4 regions of the Sodalis sp. RH16 genome follow, and region 3 is predicted to be linked to each of the others. Evidence: predicted binding sites of a transcription regulator. Region 3 holds the regulator's gene; each other region holds the start of a gene.
What was found. Region 3 encodes sigma-54, which starts transcription at its own class of promoters, with help from an activator protein. Its sites were predicted from a motif close to GTTGGCACANNTTTCGCTNT; they were not measured.
Positions count from the first base shown of each region.

Region 1: the regulator sigma-54 is predicted to act here: its motif matches at 1,657-1,676, upstream of glnK (P-II family nitrogen regulator).
Region 2: the regulator sigma-54 is predicted to act here: its motif matches at 2,171-2,190, upstream of glnA (glutamate--ammonia ligase).
Region 4: the regulator sigma-54 is predicted to act here: its motif matches at 1,695-1,714, upstream of hypA (hydrogenase maturation nickel metallochaperone HypA).

Region 1 covers NZ_CP178737.1:3,170,191-3,175,012, reverse strand. Annotated here, with positions in the region: gene amtB (ammonium transporter AmtB) at 1-1,229, opposite strand, end outside; gene glnK (P-II family nitrogen regulator) at 1,267-1,605, opposite strand; gene ACL2XJ_RS14560 (SmdB family multidrug efflux ABC transporter permease/ATP-binding protein) at 1,946-3,733, opposite strand; gene ACL2XJ_RS14555 (SmdA family multidrug ABC transporter permease/ATP-binding protein) at 3,726-4,822, opposite strand, start outside.
Region 2 covers NZ_CP178737.1:1,678,236-1,683,057, reverse strand. Annotated here, with positions in the region: gene glnL (nitrogen regulation protein NR(II)) at 1-533, opposite strand, end outside; gene glnA (glutamate--ammonia ligase) at 674-2,083, opposite strand; gene typA (translational GTPase TypA) at 2,460-4,283, shown strand; gene deoR (DNA-binding transcriptional repressor DeoR) at 4,400-4,822, opposite strand, start outside.
Region 3 covers NZ_CP178737.1:2,409,238-2,414,059, forward strand. Annotated here, with positions in the region: gene rapZ (RNase adapter RapZ) at 1-42, opposite strand, end outside; gene ptsN (PTS IIA-like nitrogen regulatory protein PtsN) at 141-620, opposite strand; gene hpf (ribosome hibernation promoting factor) at 781-1,068, opposite strand; gene rpoN (RNA polymerase factor sigma-54) at 1,092-2,528, opposite strand; gene lptB (LPS export ABC transporter ATP-binding protein) at 2,577-3,302, opposite strand; gene lptA (lipopolysaccharide ABC transporter substrate-binding protein LptA) at 3,320-3,919, opposite strand; gene lptC (LPS export ABC transporter periplasmic protein LptC) at 3,888-4,466, opposite strand; gene kdsC (3-deoxy-manno-octulosonate-8-phosphatase KdsC) at 4,463-4,822, opposite strand, start outside.
Region 4 covers NZ_CP178737.1:2,969,873-2,974,694, reverse strand. Annotated here, with positions in the region: gene hypC (HypC/HybG/HupF family hydrogenase formation chaperone) at 1-11, opposite strand, end outside; gene hypB (hydrogenase nickel incorporation protein HypB) at 57-1,247, opposite strand; gene hypA (hydrogenase maturation nickel metallochaperone HypA) at 1,310-1,654, opposite strand; gene ACL2XJ_RS13655 (4Fe-4S dicluster domain-containing protein) at 2,052-2,672, shown strand; gene hyfB (hydrogenase 4 subunit B) at 2,675-4,690, shown strand; gene ACL2XJ_RS13645 (respiratory chain complex I subunit 1 family protein) at 4,702-4,822, shown strand, end outside.

The DNA of each region.
Region 1 (4,822 bases), 760 kb from region 3:
TCTTCGGAAACCCGCAGACCCACCGCGATATCAGCAATCTTGAAGCCGACAAAGGCAACCACGCCGGACCATATCAAACAAACGATCACGCTATAAAGCTGTACCCACAGTTGATGACCCATGGTCACGCCCTGCGCATAACCGACGCCGCCCAGTGAAGCGGAAGTGAAGACACCGGTCAGCAGACAGCCGCAGATACCGCAAACGCCGTGCACACCGAACACATCGCAAACGTCATCCACACGCAGCCATTTCTTCAGGGCAACCACACCCCACAGACCGGCGACACCGCCCACCAAGCCAATGACCAGCGCACCGCCGACACCGACGAAGCCGGCCGCCGGAGTAATGGCAACCAAACCGGCGATACAACCGGAACAGGCGCCCAGCAAAGAAGGCTTGCCGCGAATCATCCACTCGACGAACACCCAGGAAAGAATGGCGCCGGCGGTAGCCATGACCGTATTGATAAACGCCAGTCCGGCGATTTCATTGGCGGCGCTGGCGGAACCGGCGTTGAAGCCAAACCAGCCGACATAAAGAATGGCGGTACCGGTGAATACCATCGGCAGGTTATGCGGTTTAAATGATTCTTTACCAAAGCCTGCGCGTTTGCCCAGCATATAAGCGCCGATCAGACCTGCACTGGCGGCGTTGATGTGTACCACCGTACCGCCGGCGAAGTCCAGCGCGCCCATGGACGCCAAATAACCGCCCGCCCACACCATATGCGCCATCGGCACATAAGAGAATGTCAGCCAGATAACCACAAAAATCAGAACGGCGGAGAAACGGATGCGTTCCGCCAGCGCGCCGACGATCAGACCCACGGTGATACAGGCGAAAGAACATTGGAACGCCACATGCACCAGCTGATAGAAAGTCCCCATCAACGCCGTGGTTTCAATGTTTTTCAGCATCGCCCAGGTAAAGCCGCCGAAGAAGGGATTGCCTTCACTGAAGGCCAAAGAGTAACCGTACAGCATCCACAGCACGCAAACCATGGCAAAGGTTACCGCCACCTGGGTCAGCATTGACAGGACGTTTTTGGCGCGTATCAAGCCGCCGTAAAATAAAGCGATGCCCGGTAACGTCATAAACAGCACCAAAGCGGTGCTAATCATCATAAACGCATTATCGGCCTTATCAACAACAGGTGTCGCGGCCATGGCCCATGTGGGCAACAATGCCACTGCCCCAAGACCGGTTAATGAGACAAGTTTCTTCATTTTCATTCATCCCTATCCACAAAATTCGCGCGTGTCGTTAAAGTGCTGCTTCATCGGTCTCGCCGGTACGAATGCGAATAACCCGTTGTAACTCAGCAACAAAAATCTTGCCGTCCCCGATTTTACCGGTGTAAGCCGCTTTACTGATGACGTCGATAACTTCATCCAATTGATCATCGGCAATGGCAATATCAATTTTCACTTTTGGCAGGAAATTAACGCTGTATTCAGCCCCGCGATAAAGTTCAGCATGGCCTTTTTGCCGTCCAAACCCTTTTACCTCGGTGACCGTTAGCCCTTGAATACCCACAGCAGAAAGTGCTTCTCGCACGTCTTCCAATTTAAATGGTTTTATCACCACGGTTACCAGCTTCATATGCTCCCCCTCAAGAATTTGGATCCGAACTCGCGACCACTACGCCTGAGTAAAGCAAAGCATGTGCCATAAATGTTTTGAAATAGAAATTTACCCTTCGATGCCTGCCCATGGAGCGCGGGCAGGTTTGTCTTTGATTTTATCGGAAGCTGCGTCCAAAGAGAGGGAGAATAGGTGCACCAAAAAGAGGCGCCGCGCCTGATAAGGGTGCATTGGCGCGGGTGAATGCTGGTTAATGCCCGATTGCGGTGCGGGTAGATGTAAATGGGCGGACCATTCAGCCCGCCCGCCGGTAAGCAGGCGCATCACGAACTATGCCGAGCCTTGGTAAAAAGCCCCGTCAAACCGTCGGCGCTATGGGGGTCGCCAATATCCCGGCGGTACTCAAGGCCCGGCCTGCCTGCTGTAGCTGGTACATTTGGTAATAACGCCCCTGCTGTCGCAGCAGGAAATCGTGGGAACCCCGTTCTACCGCTTCGCCGCGATGCAATACCAGGATTTCATCGGCATCGACTATCGTGGACAGCCGGTGGGCGATAACCACCAGCGTCGTCTGCCGGCGGATGGTGGCCAGCGCCCGTTGGATTGCCTGCTCGGTGCCGGAGTCGATATTGGCCGTCGCTTCGTCCAAAATGAGGATTTCCGGCGTCGATACCATGACCCTGGCCAGCGCCAGCAGCTGCTTTTGCCCCACCGACAGCGTGTTACCCTGTTCGCCGAGCTCGGCATACAGTCCGTCGGGCAGCGCACGCACCAGTTCGGCCAATTGCACCTGTTCAAGGACCCGCCAGACCTGGGCTTCGGTGATATCCCGCCCCAGGGTGATATTGGTGAATACCGTATCCGCCATGACCACCGGATCCTGCTGGACGATAGCCACGCCTTGCCGGAGCACCCGGTGCGACAGGCTGTCGATGGAGCGTCCATCGAGCAGTAAGCGGCCCTCATCGATACGGTAGTACCCCATCATCAGATTGGCCAACGTACTTTTTCCGCTGCCTGTATGTCCCACCAGGGCGATAAAGCTGCGGGATGGAACGGTGAGCGAGACGTGTTTTATCACCGGCGCGCCGTCCCGATAGCCAAAGGTCAAATCACGGATGTCTATGCGTCCGCTGCACAGGGGCTTATCATCCGCGCCGTATTGCTGCCGGTGGCCATCCATCAACTCGAAGATACGCTCCCCCGCCACCACCGCCTGCTGCAGCATGGATTGCTGTGTAGTGAGTTCAATCAGCGGCTCGTTCAGCCGTCCCAGGTAGTTGATAAAGGCATATAGTACCCCTACCCCCACCGAACCTACCGGGCTGAAGCCAAACAGCATCAACAGGCCACACAGCACCAGGGCGGAGAGAAGGCTCAATAACGGCCGCAGGAGGAAACCCTCCAGCCTGAGCGTCTGCATGCGGGCCAGATAGTGTGAGTGGCTGGCTTCCGCCAGTTTTTTTCCGAATCGCTGCTGCTGCCGGAACTGCTGTATAACGGTCATACCGCTGATTGCTTCGTTAAAACCGTCATTGATATCCGCCAGATAGGCGCGCAGACGACGCACGATGGGTGTGCTGTAATATTGGTATATAGACATCACCAGCGCCACCACCGGGAAGATGACCAGCGCAACGCAGGCCATGCGCCAGTCCAGCGCGAACATGGCCACCAGCATGGCCACCACCAGCGCGATACAGCGCAGCCAGGTGGACATCACGGTTATATACAGATCCTTCACCACCTCGGTATCGTTGGTCACCCGGGAAATAAGCTGTCCCACCGGCTGGGTATCGAAGGTACTCAAGGGCTGTCGCAACGAAGCATCCATCACTTCGGTACGCAGCTGTTGCACTATGTCCAATGCCGTACGGTTAAACAGCAGGGCCTGAAAATAGCGCAGCGACGCGGAGATAAGCTGCAGCGCGATATATGCCAGGGCCAGCCCGGTCACCAGCAGCGCGGGGAAACGCTTAAGAGGCACCACGTGATCGATAAAATAACTGATGACCACCGGCCCGGCCACTTCCGCCGCCGCCGCCAGCCAGAGCATCACCACCGCCCGGATCAAGGGTTTGCGATAGGGCGCGCTGTAAGACAGCAATCGCCTCAAGGTGGGCCATTGGGTTTGCCATTTACGCATCGGCCGCCTCCGGCGCATCGGGATCGGCGGTCAGGGCCTCTTCCAGCTGCTGATAGCGGAACATATCCCGGTACCAGCCCGGCTGTTGCAACAGCCCGCGGTGTTGTCCCCGCTGGGTGACCGTGCCATGGGCCAGCACCAGGATATCATCCGCCGCATGGAGCGCTGACAGCCGATGCGCAATGATGATAAGGGTACGATCCTCGCCCCACTGGCGTAGGTTGCGCAGGATGGTATGTTCGGTGCGTCCGTCGACGGCGGACAGCGCGTCGTCCAGCAACAGGATTTCCGCTTCCAGCAGCAGGGCCCGGGCGATGGACAAACGCTGCTTTTGGCCGCCGGACAGCATAACGCCCCGTTCACCCACCTGGGTTTCGTACCCCTGCGGTAACCTGAGAATGTCATCATGCACGCAGGCCAGCTCAGCCGCCTGTTCAATTTGCCGTCGGGTGGCGTCCGGCCTGCCGAGGGCGATATTATGCGCCACGGTATCGGAAAACAGGAACGGCGTTTGACTGACCACCGCCAGACGCCCGCGCCACTCGTCAAGCTTGACGGACGGCAGCGGAATGCCGTGAAACCGGATCTCCCCGCGGGTAACATCGAAATGACGCTGGATAAGGGACAGCAGCGTGCTTTTACCGGCGCCGGTGGGACCGCAGATACCCAGCATTTTCCCTGGCGACAGCATCAGCTGGATATGGGTCAGGGTCGGCTGCAGGGTATGGGGATAGGTAAAACTGCCGATATCCACCTGCAGCGTTCCGCGCCCGGGAGGCAATGCGCTGATGCCGTCCGCGATTTCCGGCGCTTCATCGAGGGTCTGCCGTATACGGCTGTAGGCGGCGCTGCCCCGCTCGACGATATTAAACATCCAGGCCAACGCCAGCATCGGCCAAATCATCAACCCCAGATACATGATGAAACTGGTGAGCTGGCCAAGGGTCAGTAAATCCCGCATCACCATCCAGCTGCCGCCGCCGATGGCCAATAAATTAGAGAATCCAACCGTCAGATAAATGGTCGGGTCAAAACGGGCGTCGATACGCGCCACCCGCATATTCTTCGCGCCGGCATCGGCGGCCACCT
Region 2 (4,822 bases), 730 kb from region 3:
AGGCGATCCGCCTGCTCGATGATGACCTTGGTATATTCCAGCAAGGAGGGATCGGGGAGCGCCTTTGCCAGCAGCTGCGCCGCGCCGCGTAATCCGCCGAGGGGGTTTTTGATTTCATGGGCCAGCCCGCGCACCAGATCCCGCGCCGCCACCTGCTGGGCATGCTGGATTTGTTCCTGGCTCAGACGCCGCTGATTGTCCATCGGCGCCAGTTCCATCAGGAAATAATCTTCCGGCAGGCGTTGCACGGTAAGGGAAAGGATATGCGCCCGTCCGTCCACCACCAGGGTAACTTCATTATCGGTAAACCCTTGTCCGGCATTAAGGCTTTCGCGCATCAATTCGACGTTGAGGGAAAAATACCCCATTAATTCAGGCAACGGCGTACCGAAAAGCTTACGGGAACTTTGCGCCAGCAGCTGTTGCGCCGCCGGGTTGGCGTAATGAACGGCAAGATCGTTATCTAGCAGCAATATGCTGTTTATTAACGAATTTAGGATCTGCCCAGCATCGGGCAATGAGCCTGTAGCCATAAAGCAGTCTCCCGCACTATTCTAGTGCATTTTAGTCCATTAGATAATATTGCGCATGGCTACGCGCAAGGTTTGCTGGAGAAAAAAGCCCATCCGAAGATGGGCTGAAAGTTTCCACGGCAACAAAAAACACAATGTAATTAAACGCTGTAATACAACTCGAATTCCACCGGATGCGGCGTCATACGGATGCGGTCAACTTCTTCAGTACGCAGCTCGATGTAAGCATCAATGGTATCGTCAGTGAAGACGCCGCCGCGGGTCAAAAACTCGCGATCCGCGCTGAGGGATGCCAGGGCTTCATCCAGCGATCCGCATACCTGAGGAATTTCCTTCGCTTCTTCCGGAGGCAGATCGTACAGATTCTTGTCCATGGCATCGCCGGGATGAATCTTGTTGATGATGCCGTCGAGTCCGGCCATCAGCAGCGCGGCGAAGGCCAGATACGGATTGGCGGCCGGATCCGGGAAGCGCACTTCGATACGGCGTCCTTTCGGGCTCGGCGATACCGGAATACGGATTGAGGCGGAACGGTTGCGGGCGGAGTAGGCCAGCATCACCGGCGCTTCATACCCCGGGACCAGACGTTTGTATGAGTTGGTGGTGGGGTTGGTCAGCGCATTGATGGCTTTAGCGTGTTTGATTACGCCGCCGATGTAGAACAGCGCCGTTTCGGACAGGCCGCCGTACTTGTCGCCGGAGAACAGGTTGTTGCCGTCTTTGCTTAAAGACATATGGCAATGCATGCCTGAGCCGTTATCGCCGAAAATCGGTTTGGGCATAAAGGTCGCGGTTTTGCCGAAGGCGTGGGCGACGTTATGCACGACATACTTGTAAATTTGAATTTCGTCGGCTTTTTTCACCAGGGTGTTAAAGCGGGTGGCGATTTCGTTCTGGCCCGCGGTAGCCACTTCATGGTGATGGGCTTCCACCACCAGACCCATTTCTTCCAGGGTCAAACACATGGCGGAACGCAAATCCTGTGATGAATCCACCGGCGGTACGGGGAAATAGCCGCCTTTGATGCCCGGACGGTGGCCTTTGTTGCCGCCTTCAATAACCTTGTCGGAATTCCAGGCCGCTTCGACGTCGTCGATGGCAACGTGGGAACCGGAAATGGAGGAACCGAAGCGGATATCGTCGAACAGGAAGAATTCAGGTTCAGGTCCGAAAAAAACGGTATCGGCGATGCCGGATGATTTCAGAAAATCTTCAGCGCGCTTGGCGATGGAACGCGGATCGCGATCGTAACCCTGCATGGTGGCCGGTTCAAGGATATCGCAGCGGATGATCAGTGTGGTTTCTTCATAGAACGGGTCAAGCATGGCGGTGCTTGCATCGGGCATCAGCACCATGTCTGATTCGTTGATGCCTTTCCAGCCGCCGATTGAAGAACCGTCAAACATTTTGCCGTCTTCAAAGAAATCGGCATCCACCTGATGGGCCGGTATTGTGACGTGCTGTTCTTTCCCTTTCGTATCAGTGAAACGCAAGTCGACGAATTTGACTTCGTGTTCATTTAGCATCGTCAAAACGTGTTCAGCGGACATACTTATATTCTCCCGGATGTGCCATTGTCGTCGTGGAACGAAATCGTATGGTATGGATTTTTTAAACTTACCTAGGCTAAGCTTAACTAAGCTAAAACTGTGCCAACATTGCTAAATGAACGCGAGGCGCCGAATTGCGGCCTTTTAACGGTTGCCAAGCTGCACCAGATTGGGGGGGTAGTGCTATTTTAGTGCATTTGTGCGCTGAGTGGGCACTATTTTGGTGCAATGCGTGCGAATAATTGAAACATTGCACTGATAAAGGGATGATGGGGCGCTGAAAATGACGCAAATGCAGAGAACAGCGCGATCTTGTTTAGTCCTTCGCCTATAACGTGTACAATAACGCGCTATTTCTAATGCCTGAGGCAAAGTTGTGATCGAAAATTTGCGTAACATCGCCATCATCGCGCACGTCGACCATGGGAAAACCACCCTGGTCGATAAGCTGTTGCAACAATCCGGAACATTGGGTGACCGCAATGACGCCACCGAACGCGTGATGGACTCCAACGATTTGGAGAAAGAACGGGGAATTACCATCCTCGCGAAAAATACCGCTATCAATTGGAACGGATACCGTATCAATATCGTTGATACCCCCGGACATGCCGATTTCGGCGGTGAGGTTGAGCGCGTCATGTCCATGGTGGACTCGGTGCTGCTGCTGGTGGACGCCATGGACGGACCCATGCCGCAAACCCGTTTCGTGACCCAGAAAGCCTTTGCTTACGGTCTCAAGCCTATTGTGGTCATCAACAAAGTAGACCGGCCCGGAGCACGCCCCGATTGGGTGGTGGATCAGGTGTTCGATTTATTCGTCAACCTCGGCGCAACCGATGAGCAACTGGATTTTCCGATCATATATGCCTCCGCGTTGAACGGGGTCGCCGGCTATGAACATGAAAACATGGCCGAGGATATGACGCCGCTGTTCGAGTCGATCGTGAAGAATGTCGAAGCGCCCAACGTTGATAGCGACGGTGCGTTCCAGATGCAAATCTCCCAGCTTGACTACAACAGCTATGTTGGCGTTATCGGTATCGGCCGCATCAAACGCGGTTCGGTCAGACCGAACCAGGCAGTGACCATCATTGACCACGAAGGCAAGCGCCGCAATGGCAAAGTGGGTCAGGTGCTCGGGCATATGGGCCTGCAGCGTATCGAGTCCAAACTGGCTGAAGCCGGTGACATTATTGCCCTGACCGGTCTGGGTGAACTGAATATCTCCGATACCATCTGCGATCCGGCCCAGGTTGAAGCGCTGCCGCCGCTGACCGTGGACGAGCCTACCGTCTCTATGTCCTTTGGGGTTAACACCTCGCCGTTCTGCGGCAAAGAAGGCAAATACGTGACGTCCCGCCAGATCCTGGAGCGCCTGAACAAAGAGCTGGTGCATAATGTGGCGCTGCGGGTGGAAGAAACCGAAGACCCGGATACCTTCCTGGTGTCGGGCCGCGGCGAGCTGCATTTGTCGGTGCTTATCGAGAATATGCGCCGTGAAGGTTTTGAAATCGGCGTTTCCCGTCCGAAGGTTATCTACCGTACCGTTGACGGTAAAAAACAGGAGCCGTTCGAACAGGTTACGCTTGATATCGAAGAGCAGAACCAGGGTCCGGTGATGGAAGCGATGGGCATGCGCAAAGGCGAGATGCGCGATATGCTGCCGGACGGCAAAGGCCGTATCCGTCTTGATTATATTATCCCCAGCCGTGGCCTGATTGGTTTTCGTACCGAGTTCCTGACCATGACTTCCGGCACCGGCCTGCTGTATTCGTCGTTCAGTCATTATGACGATGTGCGTTCGGGTGAAATCGGCCAGCGGCAGAACGGCGTGATGATTTCCAACGGCCAGGGTAAAGCGGTTGCTTACGCCCTGTACAGCCTGCAGGATCGCGGCCGCTTGTTCCTGGGCCACGGCGCGGAAGTGTATGAAGGCCAGATTATCGGTATTCATACCCGTTCTAATGATTTGACCGTCAACTGCCTGACCGGCAAGAAATTAACCAACATGCGCGCTTCAGGTACCGATGAAGCCACTACGCTGGTGACGGCGATTAAGCTGTCGTTGGAACAAGCGCTGGAATTTATTGATGATGATGAGCTGGTGGAAGTGACTCCCCATTCCATCCGGTTGCGTAAACGTTATCTGACTGAAAACGATCGTAAGCGCGCCAATCGTTCCAGCAAAGAAGTCTGATCTTAGGCACGAGAAGACAAGATGCCGGTCCATGCAGATGGACCGGTATTTTTTTGCCGAAAATCGGCGCGGTCTCCCTTAACACGCTCGGTTCAGCTTCGGAGTTGGCGGGTTCGTCAGTCTGGCTGATAGATCAAGGCGATATTATGCTGCTGGCAGTAGTCGTGGAATTTGCGCGGGGGGGACTGATCGGTGATAAGGGTGTCGAAGAGGGTTAGGGTGCCGATGCAGGCGGGTTTGATATTGTCGAACTTGCTGTGATCGGCCACCAGAATTCCTTGCTGCGACAGGGATAAAGCGCGGTGCTTCATGGTGAGCTCATCAAAATTGAAGCAGGTCGCACCGTAGTGAATATCTATCCCGGCGGCGGAAATAAACGCCTTGTCGGGACAGATGTTATCCAGAATGGAATATTGGGTCAGTGGAGTGAATATGCAGTTGGCCGGATGGAATTCACCGCCGCACAGTATGACTTTGCAGTTGGGCAGATCCTGCAATGCCAGGAACGTATTCAGCGAGTAGCAAATGCCGGTGAATGC
Region 3 (4,822 bases):
CTTCCCTGAACCGGATCGACCGCTGACAATCATCAGCACCATGACGACTCCCCTCTGGCATTAACATCGACGCATTGGCGAAGAGGCCGCTATTTCCGCCAATCAAACCCCGCGGGTCGGTAAGCGTAGGACACTGCGCGTTAAGACCCGGCTTCTGTTTCCGTCATGATTTCATAAAGTTCTTCGTCGCTTTGAGCAGCGCGTAGCCGGCGGCAGACCGTTTTATCAGCCAGACGCTTGGCTACCAACGATAGCGTATGCAGGTGCGTTTTGCATTGTTCCGCCGGCACCAGCAGGGCAAAAAGCAAATCCACCGGTTGATTATCGATGGCATCGAAGGCGATGGGCTGCTCCAGGCGGATAAATACCCCCACCGCCCGCAGCGTGTCCTCTTCCAGTTTGCCGTGGGGGATCGCGATTCCATTACCGATACCGGTACTGCCCATGCGTTCACGGGTTAATACGGCGTCAAATACCACCTGCGGCGCCAGGTTAAGCTGTTTGGCCGCCAGTTCGCTGATAATTTCCAGCGCGCGTTTTTTGCTCTGGCACTGAATGGAGCCGCGGGTGCATTCAAGGCTTAACACCGTATTGATTTGCATTGCTGTATCGTTAGTCATTTCGTTTCACTTAGGCGCTGATTCACCTTTAAGACTCATCGGCCCATTATACCCGTCATCTTGCGAGTCGCGGGTGTGTTGGCTTAGTTACTCGGCTCATCCATGAGCCTCGCCATTACGAGCCGATGCGAGGTCAGGCTGCGACAATGGCTACAGTGAATTAAAACTGTTTCAGTTTATCTTTATGCTTATTAAGTTGACGCGCCAGCTTATCTATCAGCAGATCGATGGCGGCATACATATCATCCGCTTCCGAAGTCGCGTGCAGCTCGCCGCCATTGACATGTATCGTCGCTTCAGCGATCTTCTGCACCTTTTCGACTTTTAGAACAATATATACCTGATTGATTCGGTCGAAGTACTGTTCAAGCTTGGAAAATTTCGCAGTAACGAAATCGCGTAACGCATCGGTGATATCAACACGCTGTCCGGTAATATTCAGCTGCATAGTGTCTTCCTTCTCTGTGGAGGTCAAACCAATTGTTTTCGCTGGTTCGACGGCGGGATGGATAAGGACTCACGATATTTTGCCACGGTACGCCGTGCTACCATAATACCCTGATCGGAAAGCAGGGTGGTCAGCTTGCTGTCGCTGAGCGGCTTCGCCGGGTTTTCTGCGGCGATCAGTTTTTTCACCAGCGCGCGAATGGCCGTTGAGGAAGCTTCGCCGCCCCCTTCGGTATTGACGTGACTGGAGAAAAAATATTTAAGTTCGTAGATACCGCGCGGGCTGTGCAGATATTTTTGCGTGGTAACGCGAGATATGGTTGATTCATGCATATCCACCGCCTGGGCGATATCCGCCAGCACCATGGGACGCATAAACTCTTCCCCCTGTTCGAAAAAAGCCTGCTGCTGCTCTACGATGCAGCGGGTGACTTTCAACAGGGTGTCATTACGGCTTTCAAGACTTTTAATCAGCCAGCGGGCTTCCTGCAGGTGGCTGCGGATAAACTGCCCGTCCGCATCGTTTCGGGTGGTGTTGCCCAGCGCCGCGTATTGCTGATTGATTTTAAGGTTGGGAATGCTGTCGGTATTGAGTTCCACCGTCCAGCGGTTATGCACTTTGCGCACCAGGACATCGGGTATCACATACTGCGATTCGGTGGTATTGATGGATTGGCCCGGGCGGGGATCCAGGGATTGAATCAGCGCCATCGCCGATTTCAACACCTCTTCTTTCAGCCGCGTCGACCTCAGCAGGGTACGGAAATCGTGGCTGGCCAGCAAATCCAGGTAATCGGTGACGATAAGCCTGGCTTCCGCCAGATACGGAAAATCCTTTGACAGCTGCGACAGCTGAATGAGCAGGCAATCACGTAAATCCCGCGCCGCCACACCCACCGGATCGAATCGCTGGACTCGTTTCAGCACCGCTTCCACTTCATCCATGGTCACGCTCTCTACGCCGATGCTCTCCAGGATATCTTCCAGCGGCACGGTGAGATAACCGGTCTCATCCACCGCATCCACGATGGAGGTGGCGATAGCGATGTCGGTGTCGGAAAAAGGCGTCAGCTCCACTTGCCACATCAGGTAATCCTGCAGCGTCTGAATGGTCTCGCCCTGGTAAATCGGCAGCTCCTCGTCGCGGTAATCCGTACCGGTGCCGGACGGGGTGCCCGCTGAATACATTTCGTCCCAGGTAGCGTCCAGCGGCAGTTCTTCCGGCATATCCTTTTGCTCCATCGCCTCGCGGGTATCGAGGGATTCGGAGTCGGGAGCGTCGTGCGGCGTGTCTATTTCTTCATGAACGTCCGATTGTTCGAGTAAAGGATTGCTTTCCAGCGCAGTCTGTATTTCCTGCTGGAGTTCAAGCGTGGACAATTGCAACAGACGTATCGCCTGCTGTAACTGCGGAGTCATGGCCAGTTGCTGACTAAACCTGAGTTGCAAACCTTGCTTCATATGATGCGTTAATTAACCTCATGGCCCTTCATTCTTCAGGACACCTTATCAGAGGCGGAACTCTTCGCCCAGATAAACACGTTTCACCTGCTCGTCCTGGAGGATTTCAGCCGGGGACCCGTGCGCGATGAGTTTACCCTGACTGACTATATAAGCACGCTCGCACACGTCCAGCGTCTCGCGCACATTATGATCGGTAATCAACACCCCGAGCCCGCTGTCGCGCAAATGTTCGATAATTTTTTTGATATCGATAACGGAAATCGGATCCACACCGGCAAAAGGTTCATCAAGCAAAATGAATTTAGGGTTGGCGGCCAGGGCGCGGGCGATTTCCACCCGGCGCCGCTCGCCGCCGGAAAGAGATTGTCCCATATGATCGCGCAGATGGGCGATATGGAACTCCTCCATCAGGGCATTGGCCCGGTCCTCGCGCTGGGCGCCGCTCAAATCCTTCCTGATTTGCAGCACCGCCATCAGATTATCATAGACGCTGAGGCGGCGGAAAATGGAGGCTTCCTGCGGCAGATAGCCGATACCCCGGCGCGCGCGGGTATGCAGCGGCAGGATACTGATGTCGTCGTCGTCAATAACGATGCGGCCGGCGTCGCGCTGAATGATGCCCACAACCATGTAAAACGTGGTGGTTTTGCCCGCACCGTTGGGTCCCAGCAATCCGACAATTTCGCCTGAACTGACCTTGAGGCTGACGTTTTCCACCACATGGCGGCCTTTGTAAGCTTTAGCCAGGTTTTCCGCGATTAATGTTGCCATAGGAGCTGTTAACCTTGTTAATTAGCGGCGGGTTTAACCGCCGGAGCGGCCTTCTTGGCCGGTGCGGCTTTAGCAGCCGGTGCGCCCGGCGCGGCCGGGGTTTTATCCTGCAACTGGGACGGCACCAGCACGGTTGTCACCCGCTTGCCTTTGTCGCTGAAGGCCTCCATCTGCTGCTGTTTCACCAGATAGGTAATACGATCGCCTTTGACGTTGCTGTCCAGCTGTTCGATGTAAGCGTCACCGGTAAGAATGACATAGTCGTTGGCCAATTCGTAACGCACCTTCTGCGCATGGCCCTTCACCGGTTTACCGCTGTCCTGCATCTGGTAGAAGGTCACCGGATTTCCGTAGCCTTCCACCACTTCCTTGCCCTGCACGCCGTTGGGACGGGTAATGACGACCTTATCCGCCCTGATATCGATGGAGCCTTGTTTTACCACCACCGTGCCGGTCAGCGTCACGGTATTGGTGAGCATATCAACCGCCTGCTGCGCGGAGTCAACATTGATCGGCTGGTCGGTATCGCCGGTCAGCGCCATGGCCTTGGCGCTGAGCAGTAACAGCGCGCCGGCGGCGATGATGTTATGGATTTTGCTGCTGGTTCTGAATTTCATAAGAGGTCTTGACCTTTTCAATCAACTGGGCAGTCTTGCTTCGCAGATTTCCGCGCATCTTTGTGCCTACAGAGTTAAAGCCGACGCCATATAAGGTGACTACGTCATCAGAAGACACATCCTGCGTCACCAGATTCACTACCGCGTTATCGGTTCTGATGTGCTGCAGCTGTGATGTGTCGGTCAGGCTGTCTACCTGAACATGGCCATATAAATAAAGCATTTTATCACCGGTCAGCTTGGCCTGATCGGCTTTGACTGTCCAGGTCGCGACCTTGTTTTCATCGTACATCGTCGCCACCGGTCGGGTAAACCAGGTGATTTGTTCCACGGCATATTGTTTTACATGATCGGATATCAGCCGGTAGTTCAGGCTCCCCAAAGGGTTATAGACCGTAGTGACGGTATGCTCGCTCTGATAGGTCGGCTCGCCGGTATCCGTCACCGCCGGGGCCGTCGCGTTGTCGTTATCCGCCAGGTTCCAGCCGATGAGCACCAATACCACGATAACCAGCAGCAGGGTAACCCAATATTTTGTCTTACTCATACCGACTGCCCTTTGGCATCCTCAAGCTTCCCCTGCGCCAGCAACAACAGATCACAGACTTCCCGCACCGCGCCGCGGCCGCCGCGGATATGCGTCACGTAATCGGCCTTGGGCGATAACAGCGGATGGGCATCCGCTACGGCGATAGCCAGGCCAACCCGCGCCATCACCGGCCAATCAATCAGGTCATCGCCGATGTAAGCCACCTGCTCCTCTGTTAAAGAGAGTTTATCCAACAGGGCTACAAAGGCCAAAAGCTTATCCGATTGCCCCTGATAAAGATGGACGATGCCCAGGGTTTTACAACGATCCTCCACCAATTTGGCGGAGCGGCCGGTAATAATAGCGACCTCGAT
Region 4 (4,822 bases), 560 kb from region 3:
CCTATACACATGTTTTTTCTCCAGCCCGCTCCCGCGGGCATAGTGATCGGCGACGATTACAGGCGCCGCTGCTCTTCCAGCCAGCTCAGCCAGGCATCCATGCCCTCGCCGCCGGTGGCGGACACCATCAGTACCGCAATGGAAGGATTGACCCGGCGGGCATTGGCGATACAGGTATCGACATCGAAACGCACCCAGGGCAATAAATCAATTTTATTGAGGATCATCAACCCGGCGGCGGCAAACATATGGGGGTACTTTAACGGCTTGTCCTCCCCTTCGGTCACCGACAGCACCACGACTTTACAACGTTCGCCGAGATCAAAACCGGCGGGACAAACCAGATTGCCGACATTTTCGATGAACAGCAGGCTGTTTTCCGCGGGATCCAGACGCAGGGCGGCGTCATGCACCATCTGCGCATCCAGATGACAGCCTTTACCGGTATTGACCTGGATCGCCGGCGCCCCGGTGGCGCGGATACGTTCGGCATCATTGGTGGTTTGCTGATCGCCCTCGATGACGGCACAAGGGATGCGGTCCTTCAGCCGCAGCAGCGTTTCCGTTAACAGGCTGGTCTTGCCCGAGCCGGGGCTGGAGACCAGGTTCAGCGCCAGGATGGCGCGCTGCTGGAAATAGTGCCGGTTATGGTGCGCCAGCCGGTTGTTTTTATCCAGGACATCAATTTCGATTTCCACCATCCGCCGCTGGCTGAGGCCCGGCGCATGAGTGCCCGCCTCCCCCCGGCCATAATCCAGGTCCCCCCGCGCATCGGCCTGGGGGGTAAACCCGGCCGGACCCGCCGCCGGAACCGGGCCGGGTTCACCGGCGGCGGTTAACGGCAGTGTTTGGCCGGGGGCGAGCTGGTAATAATGATTGTGGACTTCCCCATGATAGTGATGGTGGTGAATGACCTGCGCCGGCGCGGCGGGAAACACCACATGCCTTGGCGCCAGCGCCGCGGAGGGCCGGACTTCGCGCTCGGGATCATAGTGTGTGCGCTGATGGCCGCCATACGCCGGACCATCGTAGCTATGGTAATGATCGCCATGGTCGTGGCCATCGTGGCAATGGTAACGATCGCCATGGTCCCGGCCATCGTGGCTATGTTGATGCTCGTCGTGGTCATGACCATGGCGAGTATGTTGATGCTCTCCATGCCGATGGCCGTGAAGGCCGTCACCCGGTTGATTTTCATCGCCTTCGATATGACGTTCACCCTCGGCACAGCCGCAGGTACTGCACATGGCATGTCTCCTGTCATTATGAAAGTGGCGTGGCCGCTAACCCCACCCTGGGGAGTATACCCTCAAGCCACTTCCAATCGTTTGATCTGGATATGGTCGTGGGCGTCGGTGTGTAATTGATGTCCGCCGCACAAAGGGCAGACCAGGATCGGGACGCCCGGCAGGGTAACCTGCCGCCGGCAATGGCCGCACCAGGCCTCTGCCGGCTGCTGCTCAAGATGCAATACACATCCTTCGGCCAGTGTCCCGCGGCACACCATATCGAAACAGAAATTCAAAGACTCCGCTTCCACGCAGGAAAAGGCCCCGAGGGACAACCAGACGGCGGTAATACGCCGCGCGCCGTTCGCCCGCCCCTGCTGTTCCAGGATCTCCAGCGTATTTTGCGCCAGCGTCAATTCGTGCATGAGTCTCTCCGCGGTACCACCGATGCCTCTCCTATAAAGCTATGCAAGACGGGTGCCAGCGGAAAAACGGACATCCGCCGCAGGCTGAGCGACGGCGGAGACTCGGTTTTAATAAGTTAAATCAATCAATTACCAAATAATTTTCATTCGCGGCGCCTTCAGACAGAGCGCGCAATCCCGTCGTCATAAGTGACGACGGCCCAGGGGCCCGGCCTGTCGACACTTATGACGATATCCCCTTCTCTGCAGCCTGTTTTTACCATTGATGGCCGCGTTAACCCCCGGCCTATGGCCTCCCCGGGCAATAACCCTACTCATGGCATGGAAAATGCTTAGGTGCCGGTATGAATAAACCAAGCAGCCTGACTGTCATCCGTTTCTCCCGGAGGAGAGGGTTATGAACCGCTTTGTTATCGCGGAGCCACAGCTTTGTATTGGATGTAATACCTGTATGGCCGCCTGTTCCCAGGTCCATAAGGCCGCCGGATTGCAGGCGCATCCCAGACTGTCCGTTACGCGGACCGATGAAGAAAGCGCCCCCATGCTCTGCCGCCAATGTGAAGATGCGCCTTGCGCCCGGGTCTGCCCGGTGAATGCCATTACCCACGGCCCCGACGCCATCGTGCTCAATGAAAGCCTGTGCATCGGCTGTAAGTTATGCGGATTGGCCTGTCCGTTCGGCGCCATTACGCCCTCCGGCAGCAAACCGGTGAATATACCGACGATGTTTGAGAATTTCATCCCGTCGCAGCAAATGGCGGATGTGCCGGAGAGCCCGGCGAATATGAACCCCTTTCTGGCCTGGAACGCCGGGATACGCAGCGTCGCGGTGAAGTGCGATCTCTGCGGCTTTCATCCCGACGGACCGCAGTGTGTGCGGGTCTGTCCTACCGACGCGCTGGTGCTGGTAAGCGACGGCGCGGTGGAACAGGTCAGTATGTCGCGCCGCCAGTATGCCGCGCGCTGGCTCTCCGCTGGTCTGGACTCGCTTTCCCCCTCTCAACCGGAGCAGGAGTAAACATGGACGCATTTCGGTTACTTGGCGGCTCCCTCGGTTGCTATGCGGTGGGCGCCATCCTGTCATTGCTGCTGGCGCGGCGGGAAACGCTGGCTATCCAGGCCGCCGGACTGACGGCCATGGCCGGCGGCATCCTTGGCCTGCTGGCGGCCGCCAGCGTGCTGTACAGCGGCGAGACCCTGACCTACAGCGCCGCCGGGCCCTTCCCGTTTGCCGCCTTCAGCGTCCGGCTCGATAGCCTGGCGGCTTTTATGCTGTTGGTGATTTCGCTGCTGGTGACGGTGTGCGCCCTCTACTCCCTGGCCTATGTGCGGGAGTATCTGGGAAAAGGGGCGGCGGCGATGGGGTTCTTTATGAACCTGTTTATCGCCTCCATGGCCACGCTGGTGGTCATGGACAATGCCTTCTGGTTCATCATTTTCTTCGAGATGATGTCGCTGGCCTCCTGGTTCCTGGTCATCGCCGACCAGGATGAAGAGTCCATCAATGCCGGTTTGCTGTATTTCTTTATCGCCCACGCCGGGTCGGTGCTGATCATGATTGCCTTCTTCCTGATGTACCGCCAGAGCGGCAGTCTGGAATTCGCATCGTTCCGCACCCTGTCCTTAAGTCCCGCCGGCGCCTCGGTGGTATTCCTGCTGGCGTTTTTCGGCTTCGGCGCCAAGGCCGGCATGCTGCCGCTGCACAGCTGGCTGCCGCGCGCCCATCCCGCCGCGCCGTCCCATGCATCGGCGCTGATGTCCGGGGTGATGGTGAAAATCGGCATTTTCGGCATCATCAAGGTAGGTATCGATCTGCTGGGGGCCAGCGAACTGTGGTGGGGTATCCTGGTGCTGGCGTTCGGCGCGGTCTCCTCGGTGCTGGGCGTGCTGTATGCCCTGGCGGAGCACGACATCAAACGTCTGCTGGCCTGGCACACGGTGGAAAACATCGGCATTATCCTGATGGGGGTAGGGGTCGGCATGGCCGGTATCGCCGCCCATCATCCGGTCATCGCCGCGCTGGGCCTGCTGGGCGCCCTTTATCACCTGCTGAACCACGCGGTCTTCAAGGGCCTGCTGTTTCTCGGCGCCGGCGCCATTATCTGGCGGGTGCACACCCGTGATATGGAGAAAATGGGGGGATTGGGCCGCCTGATGCCCTTAACCGCCCTGGCCTTTATCGTCGGCTGTATGGCCATTTCCGCCCTGCCGCCCCTGAATGGCTTCGTCAGCGAGTGGTACACCTATCAATCCCTGTTCGCCATGAGCCGCGACGGCGGGTTCCTCCTGCGCCTGAGCGGTCCGGTGGCCATCGTGTTGCTGGCCATCACCGGCGCGCTGGCGGCGATGTGCTTTGTCAAAGTGTACGGCATCAGTTTCTGCGGCGCGCCACGCAGCGAAAAAGCCGCTTTGGCCCGCGAGGTGCCCTGGCAGATGACCGTTGCCATGCTGCTGCTGGCCCTGCTGTGCGTGCTGCTGGGTATCGCCGCGCCTGTCATCGCGCCGGTGCTGGCGGCGGTGGCCGCCGGGCTCGCCCACAGCCATGATATTACCGTGGCGCAGGGGCTGCTGCTGGTGCCGGATCAAGCCCGGCAGGCCATGCTGTCGCCGTTGCTGATCTTTATCCTGCTGCTGGTGTTGCCGCTGATTCCGCTGGGAATTTACCAACTGCGCAAAGGCAGCCAGCCGGATTATCGCCGCCGCGGCGATCCCTGGGCTTGCGGCTACGGCTGGGAAGCGGCCATGTCCATGTCGGCGGGCAGTTTTACCCAGCCGCTGCGCGTCATGTTCGCAGTCCTTTACCGGCTGCGCCGCCAGCTTGACCCCTCACCCGGCCTCAAACGTTTACTGGAACGCACAACCGAAGGGGCCGGACGCGTCGAGCCGTTCTGGGACGACAGAATTATCAATCCATTGGTACGTATCACCCAGCGGGCGGGCGGTCAGGTCCAGGTATTACAGGGCGGGGATTTTCGCATCTACTGCCTGTACGTGGTCGCCGCCCTGGTTATTCTGCTGCTTGTCACCGCCGTCTGAGGAGAGAGTCCATGTTCATGCAACCCGCGCCGACGCTGACCCTGGGGCTGTTCGCCCTGATACAGGCCCTGCTGCTGCTGGCGCTGACCCCGCTGATGACCGGCATCTCGCGCCAAATCCGCGCCCTGATGC